One region of the Silvania sp. genome, then DNA from elsewhere that is predicted to be linked to it. Evidence: predicted binding sites of a transcription regulator. Region 1 holds the regulator's gene; the other holds the start of a gene.

Region 1 (7,843 bases):
ACCGAACAGGGCAAACCGCTGAAGGAGGCGGAAGGCGAAGTCGAGTACGCCGCGAGCTTTATTCAGTGGTTTGCCGAGCAGGCCAAGCGTGCGAACGGCGAAATCATCCCGCCTGCTAAAGCGGGCTCGCGCATTCTGGCGACGCGCGAACCGATTGGCGTGGTCGCCGCCATTACGCCGTGGAATTTCCCGATGGCGATGCTGACCCGCAAACTCGGCCCGGCACTGGCTGCAGGCTGTACCGGGGTCATCAAACCGGCGAACAACACTCCGCTCAGCGCGTTTGCGCTGCTTACCCTCGCGAAGAAGGCTGGCGTACCTGATGGGGTGCTCAACGCGGTGGCGGGTAATACCCAGCAGATCAGCGATGCGATCATGGCCAGCCATGAGGTGCGGAAAATTTCGTTTACCGGGTCGACCGCGGTGGGCAAAACGCTGGTGCGCAATGCCGCCGAGACCATGAAAAAAGTCTCTATGGAGCTGGGCGGTAACGCGCCGTACATCGTCTTTGACGATGCCAATATCGATGCGGCCGTGAAAGGCGCCATTGCCAATAAATTCCGCAATGCGGGCCAGGTCTGCGTCAGCGTCAACCGCTTCTACATTCACGAGTCGGTGTATGACGATTTCGTCAGTAAGCTCGCCTCGGCGGTCAGCGCCTTAAAAGTGGGGAACGGACTGGAAGAGGGCACGGTGGTCGGGCCGCTGATTGAAGCATCGGCAGTGGCCAAGGTCCGCGAGCACGTAGAGGATGCGGTAGAAAAAGGAGCAACCGTTCTGGCGGGTGGCAAAGCGCATGCTCTGGGCGGCAACTTCTGGCAGCCGACGGTGCTGGGGGATTGTCATGAGGGCATGAAGCTCGCCAGTGAAGAAACCTTTGGCCCGGTTGCGGCCTGCTTCCGCTTTACTTCTGAAGATGAAGTGATTCAGCGCGCCAATAATACCCCCTTTGGCCTGGCGGCCTATTTCTATACCCAAAACCTGCAGCGCGTGTTCCGCGTCTCGCAGGCCATTGAAAGCGGGATGATCGGCGTTAACGAGTGCGCGGTCTCTACCGAGCTTGGGCCGTTTGGCGGCGTCAAAGAGTCGGGCCTCGGGCGAGAAGGGTCAGTACTGGGACTGGAGGAGTTCCTGGAAGTGAAAACCCTGCACATTGGGGGATTATAATCGACAGGGCGGCATCAGCCGCCCAGCGGGACGGGGTGGCTGGCAATGAATATCTATACGTTTGATTTTGATGAAATCGACAGTCAGGAGGACTTCTATCGTGAGTTTTCCCGAACCTTTGGCCTGGAAAGAGGACGCGTAACGAATCTGGATTCCCTGTGGGAGATGGTGATGGGTAATCAGCTTCCGCTCCCGCTGGAAATTGAATTCGTCCATTTACCGGATAAGCTGCGCAGGCGGTTTGGCGCACTGATTTTGCTGTTTGATGAGGCAGAAGAGGAGCTGGAAGGGCAGATTCGCTTTAACGTCCGTCCGGAATAGGCATAAAAAAGCCCCTGACAGGCAGGGGCAAGTCGTAGTCAATACGACGAGGGTTTATTTGTACAGCTCAGCCGTTGCGTGCCAATGGTCGCCCGCGTTCAGCTCGGTGACGCGATAGCTGCTGGCACCGGCTTTTTCAGCTTTTGCTACCAGTACCTGACGGATATCCATTGGAGAGCCGGACACTTCAGTAACGGCGATGCTACCCATAGATTGCAGGCCTTGAGCCTGTTCAGCGTTCACCTGATGCACAGCTGCGCTGGCACCAAAAGAGAGAACGGAAGCTAAACCGAGGGTGGCGATAATTAATTTAGTGTTCATAATCTTTACTCCTTAATCGGGTCGGATCAACGACGAGAAGGGTTGTACCGCTATTTTTATGCCTGGTGTCGTTGACGATATTTCGTTTTTTTGCAGAACTTATTTGTACAGCTCAGCTGTTGCATGCCAGTGGTCACCGGTACGCGCTTCAATCACGCGATAAGAAGTGGCGCCCTGTTCTTGTGCTTTTTTATTCAGCATCTGGTTCATATCCATTGGCGATGTACCCACTGCACCGATGGACACCGTACCGATAGCTTCGCGAGATTGCGCCTGTTCAGCATTGATAGAGTCGGCAGCAAATGCACCGAAAGACAGGACTGACAGAACGCTCAGTACGGCAACAGTAGTTTTGATTTTCATGATTCTTTTCCTCGTCATATTCTTTACTGGGGTCGGTGTTTCGTGACCCTCATCACAAAATCAAGTATACACTAATCACGGCAAAAATTAATACCATGCTAATTATAAACTGTGTGATTATGTTTTAAGTGACTGCCGCGTTATAACCAGAATGAATAAAAAAGAGAGGAACTCAGCCTTGAATGGCCACTATTATCTTTAAATTCAGGAATATAGATGAATTTGATTATTCGTGCGGTTCATGGTTCTGACATTCACTGCGTGAATGTGTTGGGGCGATAAAACGCACTATTTGTTAAAGGAAAGATAACGGAATGTAGTGTGAAACGAGGTAGGAGCAGAAGATCCCCCGCGACAGTGTGCAGCAGGGGAGCGGGATCAGAGTTCCTGTTCGAACAATACCAGAATGGCTTCGTAGAGATCTTTCACCGAGAAGCCGTTAGCCGGTGTCGTAAAGATGGTGTCGTCACCCGCAATGGTTCCCAGAATGCCTTCTGCTTTACCTAATGAATCAAGCAGACGGGCTATCAGCTGAGCTGCACCAGGGCTGGTATGGATCACCACGACGGCGGCGTTGTAATCGATATCCAGCACCAGATTCTTCAGCGGGCTTGAGGTTGTCGGTACGCCCAGCTCAGCAGGCAGGCAGTAGACCATCTCCATTTTGGCGTTGCGGGTACGCACCGCGCCGAATTTGGTTAACATGCGGGAGACTTTTGACTGGTTAATGTTTTCGAAGCCCTCTTCTTGCAGGGCCAGCACGATCTCACCCTGAGAGCTGAATTTTTCTTCTTTAAGCAGCGCTTTAAACGCTTTGACCAATTCTTCTTGTTTAGAAGAGATTCGCATAAATCACCCGAAATATAGCGGTAGAAACAACATTATTATGCACATGGATGAATTTTTATGCAAACTATCTGCCCAATCTTAGGCTGAAATAATGTTATGAAAGGGAGTGATTTTATCAAAATTCGTTATCAAGGAACATGCCTGCGTCACGCCTCGCAAATAACCTTAAAAGTAAATTAAATGTTATCAAAATGATGTTGTTTTGGTGGCTGGCGTGGGTGTATTGTAGCTCCCTCTGAATTCGTTGCTTAGTTAGCGCATAACGCCTGATAGCCTTCTGGCAGATGCAAAAAGCGCGTGACCCCAAATTCTGGAATGACGAAGATTGTAATTATAGATCTGCTGAATTAAGGTCGCCGCGACGGAGTAACAGAAAGTTAGCTCACCATAATAAGGAGTTTAGGATGAAAGTCGCAGTCCTCGGCGCTGCTGGCGGTATCGGCCAGGCGCTTGCCCTACTACTGAAAACTCAGCTGCCTGCAGGCTCAGAACTCTCCCTGTACGATATTGCTCCGGTAACCCCTGGTGTGGCGGTTGACCTGAGCCACATCCCGACGGCCGTTAAAATTAAAGGCTTCTGCGGTGAAGATGCGCGTCCAGCGCTCGAAGGCGCAGATGTGGTGCTGATCTCCGCAGGCGTGGCGCGTAAACCGGGTATGGATCGCTCCGACCTGTTCAACGTGAACGCCGGTATCGTGAAGAACCTGATCCAACAGGTGGCGACCACCTGTCCAAAAGCCTGTATCGGTATCATCACTAACCCGGTTAACACCACCGTGGCGATTGCAGCAGAAGTGCTGAAAAAAGCGGGCGTGTACGACAAGAACAAACTGTTTGGCGTGACCACGCTGGACATTATCCGCTCCAACACCTTTGTCGCGGAACTGAAAGGCAAACAGCCTACCGAACTGGACGTCCCGGTTATCGGCGGCCACTCTGGCGTGACCATTCTGCCACTGTTGTCCCAGATCCCAGGCGTGAGCTTCACCGAGCAGGAAGTGGCTGACCTGACCAAACGTATCCAGAACGCTGGCACCGAAGTGGTGGAAGCGAAGGCGGGTGGCGGTTCTGCAACCCTGTCTATGGGCCAGGCAGCAGCCCGTTTCGGTCTGTCTCTGGTGCGCGCCCTGCAGGGCGAGAAAGGCGTTGTGGAATGTGCTTACGTTGAAGGTGACGGCGAGCATGCGCGCTTCTTCTCTCAGCCACTGCTGCTGGGCAAAAACGGCATCGAAGAGCGTCAGTCTATCGGCACCCTGAGCGCGTTTGAGCAGCAGGCGATGGTGGGTATGCTGGACACGCTGAAGAACGATATCGTTCTGGGCGAAGAGTTCGTGAACAAATAACCGACTCGCATCCCATCAGGATAATAAAAAACCGGAGAAATTCCGGTTTTTTATTGCCTGTGGGTTTAGTTTGTTGCCGGGTACTCTTGAATGGTCACCTGCAGCGTCAGCTTCTTATCATCGCGCATCACTTCTACCGGGATGATTGAACCTGGTCTAATTTCCGCCACCTGGTCCATGGTTTCCAGTGCTGACAGCGCCGGCTTACCGTTAACCGAGACGATGACATCGTTGACCAACATACCCGCTTCCGCTGCCGGGCCGCCGGTCGTTACTTCGTTGACCACAATGCCCTGTATCTGATCGATGCCGCCGCCCTGAACATGCATCGGCGCAATCTCACGCCCGCCAATGCCGATATAGCCGCGGATCACCCGTCCGTCGCGGATCAGCTTATCCATAATCTTGTTCGCCAGCTGGAACGGGATCGCAAAGCCGATCCCTTCGGGGGTTTCTCCGTCGTTGCTCTTATCAAAGGAGAGGGTGTTGATCCCCATCAGCTCGCCCAGCGAGTTCACCAGCGCCCCGCCGGAGTTCCCGTGGTTGATTGAGGCATCGGTCTGCAGGAAGTTCTGCCGTCCGGAAGGGTTCAGGCCAATACGCCCGGTGGCGCTGATAATCCCCTGAGTGATGGTCTGCCCGAGGTTATACGGGTTCCCGATCGCCAGCACCACGTCACCGATATGGGGCGAGCGTTTACGGTTAATTGGGATCACCGGCAAACCGCCGGTGGCCGTAATTTTCAGCACCGCGAGGTCGGTCAGCGTATCTGAACCCACCAGCAGGGCTTCAAAGACGCGCCCATCCTGCAGAGCAACGATGATTTGATCGGCATCGTTGATCACGTGTTTATTGGTAATGATGTAGCCGCGCTCATCCATGATCACCCCGGATCCCAGGGTGCGGATCTCCAGCTGATTATGGCTGGTGCTGTTCATCCCGCGGTTATAGACGTTAACAACCGCAGGCGCGGCGCGGCGCACCGCCTGATTGTAACTGGCAGGTGTTTCATCCGCGCTGTCAAATTGCGGTGCCGCCAGTTGATTAAACTGACGTAAAGAGGGCATGGCGACCAGTAACAGGCCACCGACAACCAGGCCGATGGCGACCGAACGAATGAGCTTTAAAACCATGATACGGGCGTCGTTAAGGGAAGATCGCAAGCAGCATAGCATGACTTATCCGGACATCACACGCGGCGATGTCCGGATACATCAATGCTTAACGCAGCAGAATATAAAGGGTGTCATTGCCGCGCACGATCTGCAGGGCGATGATCGACGGTTTGCTCTCCAGCACTTTGCGCATTTCGGCGATGGACTGCACGCGCGTGCGGTTCACCCCGATAATCACATCATCCTGATGAAGCCCTGCCTGCGCCGCCGGGCTGCTTTTCTCTACGCTGTTGAGGGTGATGCCTTTCGTGCCGTCCTTTAGCTGCCCGTCACTCAGCGTTGCGCCCTGCAGTGCGGGTGCAATCATCTCGGCACTGGCGGAGGAAGAGGTACTTTTATCCAGCGTGACCTGCACATCAAGCGGTTTACCGTCGCGCAGCAAACCGAGTTTAACCACGGCGCCGGGCTCGGTGGTGGCGATACGTGAGCGCAATTCGGCAAAGCTGTTGAGCGGCTTATCATTCAGGCTGACAATCACATCTCCGGACTTCACGCCCGCTTTTGCCGAGCCGGAATTCGGTAAGACTTCGCTGACAAAGGCGCCGCGCTGTACATTCAGATTAAACGCCTTCGCGATATCCGCGCTCATCTCCATACCTTTAATGCCCAGCAGGCCGCGCTTCACTTCACCAAACTGAATCAGCTGCTGTGCCAGCGTGCGGGCCATGTTGCTCGGAATGGCGAAGCCAATCCCGACGCTGCCGCCGCCGGGGGCGAGAATAGCGGTGTTGATGCCGATCAGTTCGCCGTTCAGATTCAGCAGTGCGCCGCCGGAGTTGCCGCGGTTAATAGAGGCGTCGGTCTGGATAAAGTTCTCCAGCCCTTCAAGGTTTAACCCGCTGCGGCCCAGGGCCGAGATAATGCCGGAGGTGGCCGTCTGGCCCAGACCGAACGGGTTACCGACTGCGACGGCGAAATCACCCACGCGCAGTTTATCGGAGTCGGCAATCGCAATTTGCGTCAGGCCGGTGGGGTTCTGTAGCTGCAGCAGGGCAATATCGCTCTGATCGTCGCCGCCAATCAGCCTGGCTTCGAACTCGCGACCGTCGTTCATCTGCACGCTGATTTTATCCGCCTGGCTGATAACGTGGTTGTTGGTCAGTACATAGCCTTTAGCCGCATCAATAACTACGCCCGATCCCAGCCCTTCAAAGGGCTGTGCCTGATCCGGGGTGTCATCGCCAAAATACTTTTTTAACTCTTCCGGGACGCGCTGGCTTTGCACGGCGGTACCTTCGACCTTCACGCTCACGACGGCGGGCAAGACTTTTTCCAGCATCGGCGCCAGGCTAGGCAGCGCAGCCTGACCCGGTACCTGCGAAGGGATAGCGGCAGCCACCGGATACGTGGCCGACAGGGATAATCCAATGCTCAATGCTAACGCGCTCAACAGCTGATTTTTTTTGTTCATTTATGCTGGCTCTCGCAACCTGGATGAAGGAATAACGGCCCCAAAACAGTCTGATATTATTGAATTTTAAAATGCCGAACAATGAGGTGTTTGACTAAATAATAGCTGGGGTAGGGAAGAAAGGACGGGCGCAACGGCTGCGCCCGTAAAATATATTTGTGATGTGAGGTTAACCGCGTTTCACGCCATTGCGCAGCAGGCCGGACGCGCCGTCGGAGTAATCACGTGGCATCTGTACCGGCGCCTGGTCGTTACCGGCTTCGGATTCAGCCAGGCGGTTACGGAATGGGTTGGCTTCCGCGCTCATCTCTGGCAGCAGGCTGCTGGAGCTTTTCGCCATGTGCTGGTACAGCTGACGGTAATCATCGGCCATGTTGTCCAGCAGTTCGGCGCTGCGGGCAAAGTGGCTTACCAGCTCTTCACGATACTCTTCCAGATCGGCTTTGTTCTTTTCCAGTTCGTACTGTAAGGCCTGTTGCTGACGCAATTTGCGATTACCAAAACGCATGGCCACAGCACCAATAGCGATGCCGACGACTAAACCGATTAGCGCATATTCCCAGGTCATGAACTTCTCCCGTTATCTTGTGGTTCCGTAGGGTGTTGGCTCGGCTCCATGCCTGTGCCTGATTATGCCACTATAACCGCTATTCCCGTAGAAGTGGAATCCCACCGTATCATCGCGTACTGTAGAACGGCCTTTTTTTCGTCAACTGCGCAGTATGACGGGTATTAATTGAAGGAATAACAATAAGATTATGCAAAGTCTCTCCCCCACATCGCGTTACCAGCAGGCCCTTAATGAGGGTTCCCATCAGCCAGACGATGTGCAGCGTGAAGCGGTCGCGCGTCTGGACAGTATCTACCAGGCGCTGGTCACCCGGCCAACCGCA
Region 2 (7,843 bases), on a different contig from region 1:
AAGAGGGAGGAAAACAGTGCCGAAATATTATCATACTCAGCCGCTAAAAACGCTGCCTGCCCCCGGCGCGGTTTTCAGCACCCAGACGCGTCCATAGTGGTTATACCAACCCGCGCGGTGGCCTGCATCCGGGCCAATCCCCTGGTAGATGTCAAAGTGCTGGCCTTTGATTGCGCCGCCGACGTCCAGCGCCACCATCAGGCGCAGCTCGTACTGGCCGGAGAATTTACCGTTGTGATCCAGCGTAGGCACTTCTGCCAGCAGGGTGGTGCCCGGCGGGATCACGGTCTTGTCAGAGGCTACCGACGCTCGGCCAATCAGCGGTACGGCACTCGCGCCCTTCACCGGGGCAAAGTTTTGCGGCTTAAAGAAGACGAAGGACGGGTTTTGCTCCAGCAGCTCGCGCACTTCATATTCGCTGTGCTTTTCGCCCCACTCGCGGATCGCCTGCATCGACATGTCTTCTCGCTTCACTTCGCCACGGTCGATCAGCACCTTGCCGATGCTGCGATAGGCGTGGCCGTTCTTACCGGAGTAGCTAAAGAAGTTAAGCGGGCTGCCGTCGCCAAAATCAATATAGCCGCTGCCCTGCACATCCATAATGAAGTTATCCATCAGCGAGTTGCTGTAGGCGAGGATGTAAGTCTCATTCAGCGCACCGGAGTAAATCTCGGCACGGGACGGCAGACGACCGCGTTTTGGCGGCATGCGGTAGATGGGATACTTGAACTCACCCTGTGCGGTATGGCGCGCCTGCACCACCGGAGTGTAGTAGCCGGTGAACTGGACATTACCGTAGTTATCGGTGCCTTCCATCTGCCACGCATCGAGACCGTACTGGCGCATGGTGCGGGTATCGCCCCCGGCACGCAGCCAATCCTGCACAGCATTATAGATAGCGTTCTGCGAACCATACAGCCGTGGTGAGGCGCTGCGGATCTGACTCACCTGTTCCGCATAGTCGCCGCCATTGATTGGCGCGCCCACGGCGTCAGGCTGATTCACTAAAGAGAAAGGCTGGGTGAATTTCCCATCTTTATATTGCTGACCGCGATCGGTCGGTTTGGAGGAACAGGCTGCAAGCATTGCTACCAGTGCGCCCGTCATCAGATACTTCGCCCAACGTCCTTTCATTGTCTCTCGTCTTTAAGTTGCCCGTTTCTGCGAAATGAAGATAACAAACCGGCAGGGGTATTGAAATGCGATTACATCCCCTTAGCTAAATTTTGCGCAATAAACGCTCTGATTGTTGCCAAATTGTTCAAACAAAGCTTAATTTGATGAATATTACCAAAAAGGGTTGCAACAAAAAGTCATCCGAGTATAGTGCGCATCCACGGACGCGGGGTGGAGCAGCCTGGTAGCTCGTCGGGCTCATAACCCGAAGGTCGTCAGTTCAAATCTGGCCCCCGCAACCAATTAAAATTTGATGAAGTATTTTTCTACAGAGTAGAAAGACGGACGCGGGGTGGAGCAGCCTGGTAGCTCGTCGGGCTCATAACCCGAAGGTCGTCGGTTCAAATCCGGCCCCCGCAACCAATACTTCTAAAAACAAATAACACCCTCAAGGGTGTTTTTTTGTATCTGCAGTTTGTCATTTTACCGGGCGTTAACCCGGCATCCTGATTATCCTCTTCTGGCTAACGTCGCCCCGTCAGAGAAGTATGCCTTTATCCCCGCCAGAATCGACTCCGCCACTTCCTGCTGGAACGCCGCCGTTTTGAGCTTACGCTCCTCTTCCACGTTACTGATAAACGCCGTTTCGACCAGAATCGACGGGATATCCGGCGCTTTCAGCACCGCAAACCCCGCCTGCTCGACGCTGTTCTTATGCAGTTTATTCACCCTGCCCAGTTTACCCAGCACCGCTTTACCAAACTTCAGGCTGTCGGTGATGGTCAGGGACTGCACCATATCGAACAGGGTGTGATCGACATAGCGATCGCCGCTCTTACTGACGCCACCGATCAGGTCAGAGGCGTTCTGCGAATCTGCCAGCAGTTTTGCAGCCGTACTGGTTGCCCCTTTGGTCGACAGCGCAAACACCGACGATCCGCTGGGCTGACGGCTGGTAAAGGCGTCCGCATGAATAGAGACGAACAGATCCGCGCGCTGCTTTTGCGCTTTGGCAACGCGCACCTTCAGCGGAATAAAGACGTCTTCGTTGCGCGTCATGTAGGCGCGCATGTTGCTTTCTCTGTCGATCAACGCCTTCAGGCGGCGGCCGATCTGCAGCACCACGTCTTTTTCACGCGTATGGTATTTGCCCACCGCACCGGAGTCTTCCCCGCCGTGACCAGGATCGAGCATGATCACAATCGGGCGATCGCGTCCGGCTTTCCCCGGCTTCGGACCGCTTTGTGCAGGCGGAACCTGCTTTTCGAGATCGCCTTTGTTGTAATCTTCGAGCAAGGCCAGAAGCGGATCCTGAATATCCGTCGCGTTCGCCGGATAGAGATCCATCACCAGACGCTCTTTAAAACCGGCTACCGGCGCAAGAGCGAACAGTTGCGGCTTCACGTTCTGCTTCAGTTCAAACACCATCCGCACGGTATTCGGATCAAACTGCCCGACGCGCGCTGACTTGATGTAAGGATCGTCACCACGGATCTGCGCACTCATGCCTTTCAGAACCGAGTTCAGATTTACGCCTTCAATATCCACCACCACGCGCTCAGGATTGCTCAGCGCGAACTGCTTATAGTTCAGGATCCGGTTTGACTCGACCGTGACGCGGGTATAGGTCGACGATGGCCAGACGCGTACCGCTACCACCTGACTGACGGCAGCAAGCCCCACCTGACTTACGCTAAGTAACCACATGGCCCCGGCCCCTTGTAACAGGCGGCGACGACTTAATGCTTTACTGGATCCCGACATGCTTCTCCCGAGCAAAGATATCGAATAAATTCTCATTACGTCCAAATTGACCGAAAACTTTAACGAATGATGCATAAGCTGTCACCCAGAAAAGGGTAAACAATCATACGTTAACCTACGGTTTGGTCTGATTTTCTTTGTTACGGCAAAAAGTTTGGCTTGCGCGCAAGGCGATATTCGAATAAAAATACAAAAATTACGAATAAACATTCATTAAAGGGGTTGTGCCGTGGTGAAGGAACGTCGAATCGAACTGGTCCAGGGTTTTCGCCATTCTGTTCCCTATATCAATACCCATCGGGGAAAAACGTTTGTCATCATGCTGGGTGGCGAAGCCATTGAGCATGAAAACTTCTCCAGCATAGTTAATGATATCGGCCTGCTGCACAGCCTGGGTATTCGCCTTGTGGTGGTGTATGGCGCCCGTCCGCAGATTGAAGCCAATCTGTCCGTTCATCAACACGAACCCCTTTACCATAAACACACCCGCGTCACCGATGCCAAAACGCTGGAGCTGGTTAAGCAGGCTGCCGGTCTGCTGCAGCTGGATATTACTGCGCGGCTGTCGATGAGCCTGAATAACACCCCGCTGCAGGGGGCGCACATCAACGTGGTCAGCGGCAATTTTATTATTGCGCAGCCGCTTGGCGTCGACGACGGTGTAGATTACTGCCACAGCGGGCGTATTCGTCGTATTGATGAAGAAGCCATCCACCGCCAGCTGGACGGCGGTGCGATTGTGCTGACCGGCCCGGTCGCGGTCTCTGTCACCGGCGAAAGCTTTAACCTCACGTCGGAAGAGATTGCCACCCAGCTGGCCATCAAACTGAAGGCTGAGAAAATGATCGGCTTCTGCTCCTCGCAGGGGGTAATCAACGAGCTGGGGAATATCGTCTCTGAGCTGTTCCCTAACGAAGCCCAGGCGCGGGTAGAAGCGCTGGAAGAACAAGGGGATTACTACTCCGGCACGGTGCGTTTCCTGCGCGGTGCGGTCAAAGCCTGCCGCAGCGGCGTGCGCCGCAGCCATTTGATCAGCTACCAGGAAGATGGCGCCCTGCTGCAGGAGCTGTTCTCCCGCGACGGTATCGGTACCCAGATTGTGATGGAGAGCGCCGAGCAGATCCGTCGTGCCACCATCAATGACATCGGCGGGATCCTCGAGCTTATTCGCCCGCTGGAGCAGCAGGGGATCCTGGTACGTCGCTCGCGCGAGCAGCTGGAGATGGAGATCGACAAGTTCACGATCATTCAGCGCGACAATCTCACCATCGCCTGTGCAGCGCTGTACCCCTTCCCGGAAGAGAAGATTGGTGAAATGGCCTGCGTGGCCGTACATCCGGACTACCGCAGCTCATCGCGCGGCGAGGTGCTGCTGGAGCGGATCGCCGTTCAGGCGCGCCAGCAGGGCCTGAGCAAGCTGTTTGTGCTCACCACCCGCAGCATCCACTGGTTCCAGGAACGCGGTTTCTCGCCGGTGGATATCGATTCCCTGCCGGAATCCAAAAAAGAGATGTACAACTATCAGCGCCGCTCAAAGGTGCTGATGGCGGATTTAAGCTAACTCGCCGTCACCGCTCAGGCCGGGCATACGCCCGGCTTTTGACTGACTCACATCGCTTCAAAAATGGCACTCAGGCCGCTACGCCGCTCCGTACGGGTGACAACAGCCTGCGCCAGCACGCCTTCGTCGGCATACAGTGACAGCCGCTGACGGGCGCGGGTGATAGCGGTGTACACCAGCTCCCGCGTCACCACGGGTGACATTTGTACCGGCAGGATCAGCGCCGCATGATCGAACTCAGAACCCTGAGATTTGTGGACCGTCATCGCCCAGGCGGTTTCATGCTCCGGCAGACGGCTGGGTTGGACGGACTTGACGCTGCCGTCCGGCATCTGGAACCACACGCGCAATCCCTGACCTCTCTCCAGCGCAATCCCGATATCGCCGTTGAACAGCCCCAGCGCGCTGTCGTTGCGCGAAATCATCACCGGCCGCCCCTCAAACCAGCGAGAATACGGCTGATGGCTGATCCGGCGTTTTTGCACCAGCACCTGCTCCAGCTTCTCATTGAGCCCGGCGACGCCAAAGGGCCCATCGCGCAGGGCGCACAGCAGCTGGTAGCGTCCGAATGCGGTCAGCACCTCTTCCGCAGGCGCCTGCTGGTGGACGGTGTCAAGAAAATGCCGGTAGCCCAGCAGAGCATCCTCGAGCATCGCCATATACTCTTCGCCACTCTGCAGCTGCTTTTTCTCGATATCGTTGAATCCGCCGTCAAACACCGCACGCATGGCCTGTCGATCGCCGCGGTTCACCGCTGCCGCCAGCTTGCCGATACCGGAATCGCTGCCAAAACGGTAGCTTTTTTGCAGCAGGCACAGGCTGTCGCGCAGCGCACCCGCCACCGGGCTGACGTTGCCTTCCATCTGACACCCGGTCAGCTCAGACAGCTCCTGTGCGCGCTGGGCGGTAAAGCCCGCGCTGGCCCAGGTACAGATATCACCCAGCACCGCCCCCGCTTCTACGGAGGCCAGCTGATCGCGATCGCCGAGGAAAATCACCCTTGCATGGGGCGGTAAAGCGTCGATCAGGCGCGACATCATCGTCAGGTCGATCATCGAGGCTTCGTCCACCACCAGCACGTCCAGATGCAGCGGATTCCCGGCATGGTAGCGCAGACGCTGGCTGCCGGGCTGCGCGCCGAGGAGACGGTGCAGCGTGCTGGCCTCGGCCGGGAACAGCTTGCGCTGTCCGTCGGTCAGGGGCAGCGTTTGCAGCGCCCCGCCCAGCGACTGCGTTAAGCGCGCGGCAGCTTTCCCGGTAGGGGCAGCCAGCCTGATGCGGCACCGCCCTTCCCCCGCCATCTGGATCAGCGCCGCCAGCAGCCTGGCGACGGTGGTGGTTTTGCCGGTTCCCGGCCCGCCGGAGATCACCGAGATACGGCGGGTTAACGCCACCGCCGCCGCTACCTTTTGCCAGTTGACGGCTTCGTCAGAGGCAAACAGCGCGTTCAGGGTGCGCTGCATTTCGCGACTGTCATGCACCAGCGGCTGGTTGGCCTCGCTAAAGAACCCGGCCACCGCCCGTTCGTAGCGCCACATCCGGTTGAGATAGAGCCTGTCGCCAATCAGCACCAGCGGCGTGGGCAACTCGCCGTTACTGACCGCCGGCGAGCGCAGCAGCGTCTGGGGCCAGTCCAGCGAGTCGTCGTGCAGCGCAAAACAGGCCTGCAGTAGCGCAGGGGTTTTCGCCTCTGCCCGCAGCTGCGACAGCGGCAGGCAGACATGCCCTTCTCCCGCATCGCGACTTAACAGCGCCGCCGCCAGCATCACGGCGGGTTCATCGTTACCCGCCACCATCATTGCGAATTGAACGTCCAGGCGACGCAGCACCCTCTGTTCTACGGCTTCCAGTAGCAGTTTCTGCATCGTCATTGCGCAAGCTCCTCTTTGCTGGCGGCAAATAGCCTGTCCATGCGATCAATTAACACTACATCCGGACGGGTGGCAAAGCACCCTGCGCCCGGCGCGCTGCCGTCCACCCCGCGTAAAAAGAGGTAGATAACGCCGCCGAAATGCCGCTGATAGTCGTAGTCAGCAATGCGGTGACGCAGGTAGCGGTGCAGCGCCAGGGTATAGAGCTGATATTGCAGATCATAGCGGTGGGACTGCATCGCTTTGGCCATCGCCTGCGGGGTATAAGACTCGCTGTCTGCCCCCAGCCAGTTGGATTTGTAGTCCAGCAGGTAGTAGCGGCCGTTGTGACGGAACACCAGGTCAATAAAGCCTTTCAGCATCCCGCGCACCTGGCGGAAATCGAGCGGTGGGCACTCCTGTGAGAGTGGATCGTGCTCGCGGATCAGGGCATCCAGCGCATCGGCGGTCAACGGCCCGGCGATGGGCAGATAAAACTCCATCTCCACCTGCTTGTCCGCTTCGCGAAGCTGGTTCAGAGCGATCCCCTCTTCGTTGAGCGGTGCCTGCAGAATCTGGTTTACCCACCCGGTCAGGACGGGCTCCCAGCGGACGTCATAGCCGCCTTTTTGCAGCATCTCCAGCATCCACTCGGGGTCGACTGGTTGCGTAAAATCGAGTTCCTCAAACAGGCTGTGTAAAAAGGTGCCCGGCGACGCGCCACGCGGGAACTGGTGCGGGGTCAGCGCCGGCTCCGGGGCCACGTCGCCAACGCCTGCGGCATCGACGTCGAGCCGCGGCATCAGATCCTGGGCGACGCTGTGCCCGTGCTGCTGCAGGCCGGAATAGCTGGTCACCCGCCAGTCATCGTACAGCACGCGGGCAATCTGCCGCGCCTGCAGATCCGGGGTTAGCGGCGCCGGCATCTGCCAGCGGGCGGTGTCGGCGACCCCGGCCACCTGCAGCGCAATGTGCTCATTGCACAGGGTTTGCAGACACTGACGCAGGCCCACCGCGTCTTTCGGCTCGCCCTGCTGGATCAGCCGCCCGAGCGCGCTCAGATGGAAATCGCTCTCGCCAGATTTGTCGCCGCGACGGCGAAACAGCGGCGCGACACCTAAGCTGCAATGCCATACGGATCGCGTCAGCGCTACGTACAGCAGGCGTAGGTCTTCCGCCAGCCGTTCGGCTTCGGCAAGCTCTACGCTGTCGTCGGCCTGGCTTAAGTCAAGCACTGCTTCGAAGGTTTTGCGATCGTGATAAAAGGCCTGGTCCTGTACGCGGTAATTGGCGATAAACGGCAGCCACACCAGCGGATACTCCAGCCCTTTCGATTTATGGACGGTGACGATTTTGACCAGATGTTTGTCGCTTTCAAGGCGCATCTGCTGGCTGGAGGCGTTGCTGTTCGGATCGGCGATATGCTGCGCCAGCCAGCGCACCAGAGCATGCTCGCTCTCCAGCTGGGTTCCTGCCTCCTGCAACAGTTCGCTGATGTGCAAAATATCGGTCAGTCGGCGTTCGCCCCCGGCTGTGGCCAGCATGTTTTCGG

Evidence for each region. The regulator ArgR, encoded in region 1, controls arginine synthesis, uptake and breakdown. The targets are predictions, from matches to a motif close to ANTGAATAAAAATACANT.
Region 2: the regulator ArgR is predicted to act here: its motif matches at 3,057-3,074, upstream of argA (amino-acid N-acetyltransferase).

The regions. Positions count from the first base shown of each region.
Region 1 is NZ_JBOGBT010000029.1:20,959-28,801, forward strand. It holds gene ACRDD5_RS05430 (NAD-dependent succinate-semialdehyde dehydrogenase) at 1-1,167, shown strand, start outside; gene ACRDD5_RS05435 (barstar family protein) at 1,213-1,488, shown strand; gene yhcN (peroxide/acid stress response protein YhcN) at 1,543-1,809, opposite strand; gene yhcN (peroxide/acid stress response protein YhcN) at 1,909-2,172, opposite strand; gene argR (transcriptional regulator ArgR) at 2,551-3,021, opposite strand; gene mdh (malate dehydrogenase) at 3,426-4,364, shown strand; gene degS (outer membrane-stress sensor serine endopeptidase DegS) at 4,430-5,497, opposite strand; gene degQ (serine endoprotease DegQ) at 5,586-6,950, opposite strand; gene zapG (Z-ring associated protein ZapG) at 7,120-7,518, opposite strand; gene zapE (cell division protein ZapE) at 7,709-7,843, shown strand, end outside.
Region 2 is NZ_JBOGBT010000035.1:91,850-99,692, forward strand. It holds gene mltA (murein transglycosylase A) at 37-1,134, opposite strand; tRNA gene ACRDD5_RS06615 (tRNA-Met) at 1,342-1,418, shown strand; tRNA gene ACRDD5_RS06620 (tRNA-Met) at 1,463-1,539, shown strand; gene amiC (N-acetylmuramoyl-L-alanine amidase AmiC) at 1,627-2,880, opposite strand; gene argA (amino-acid N-acetyltransferase) at 3,110-4,441, shown strand; gene recD (exodeoxyribonuclease V subunit alpha) at 4,489-6,312, opposite strand; gene recB (exodeoxyribonuclease V subunit beta) at 6,309-7,843, opposite strand, start outside.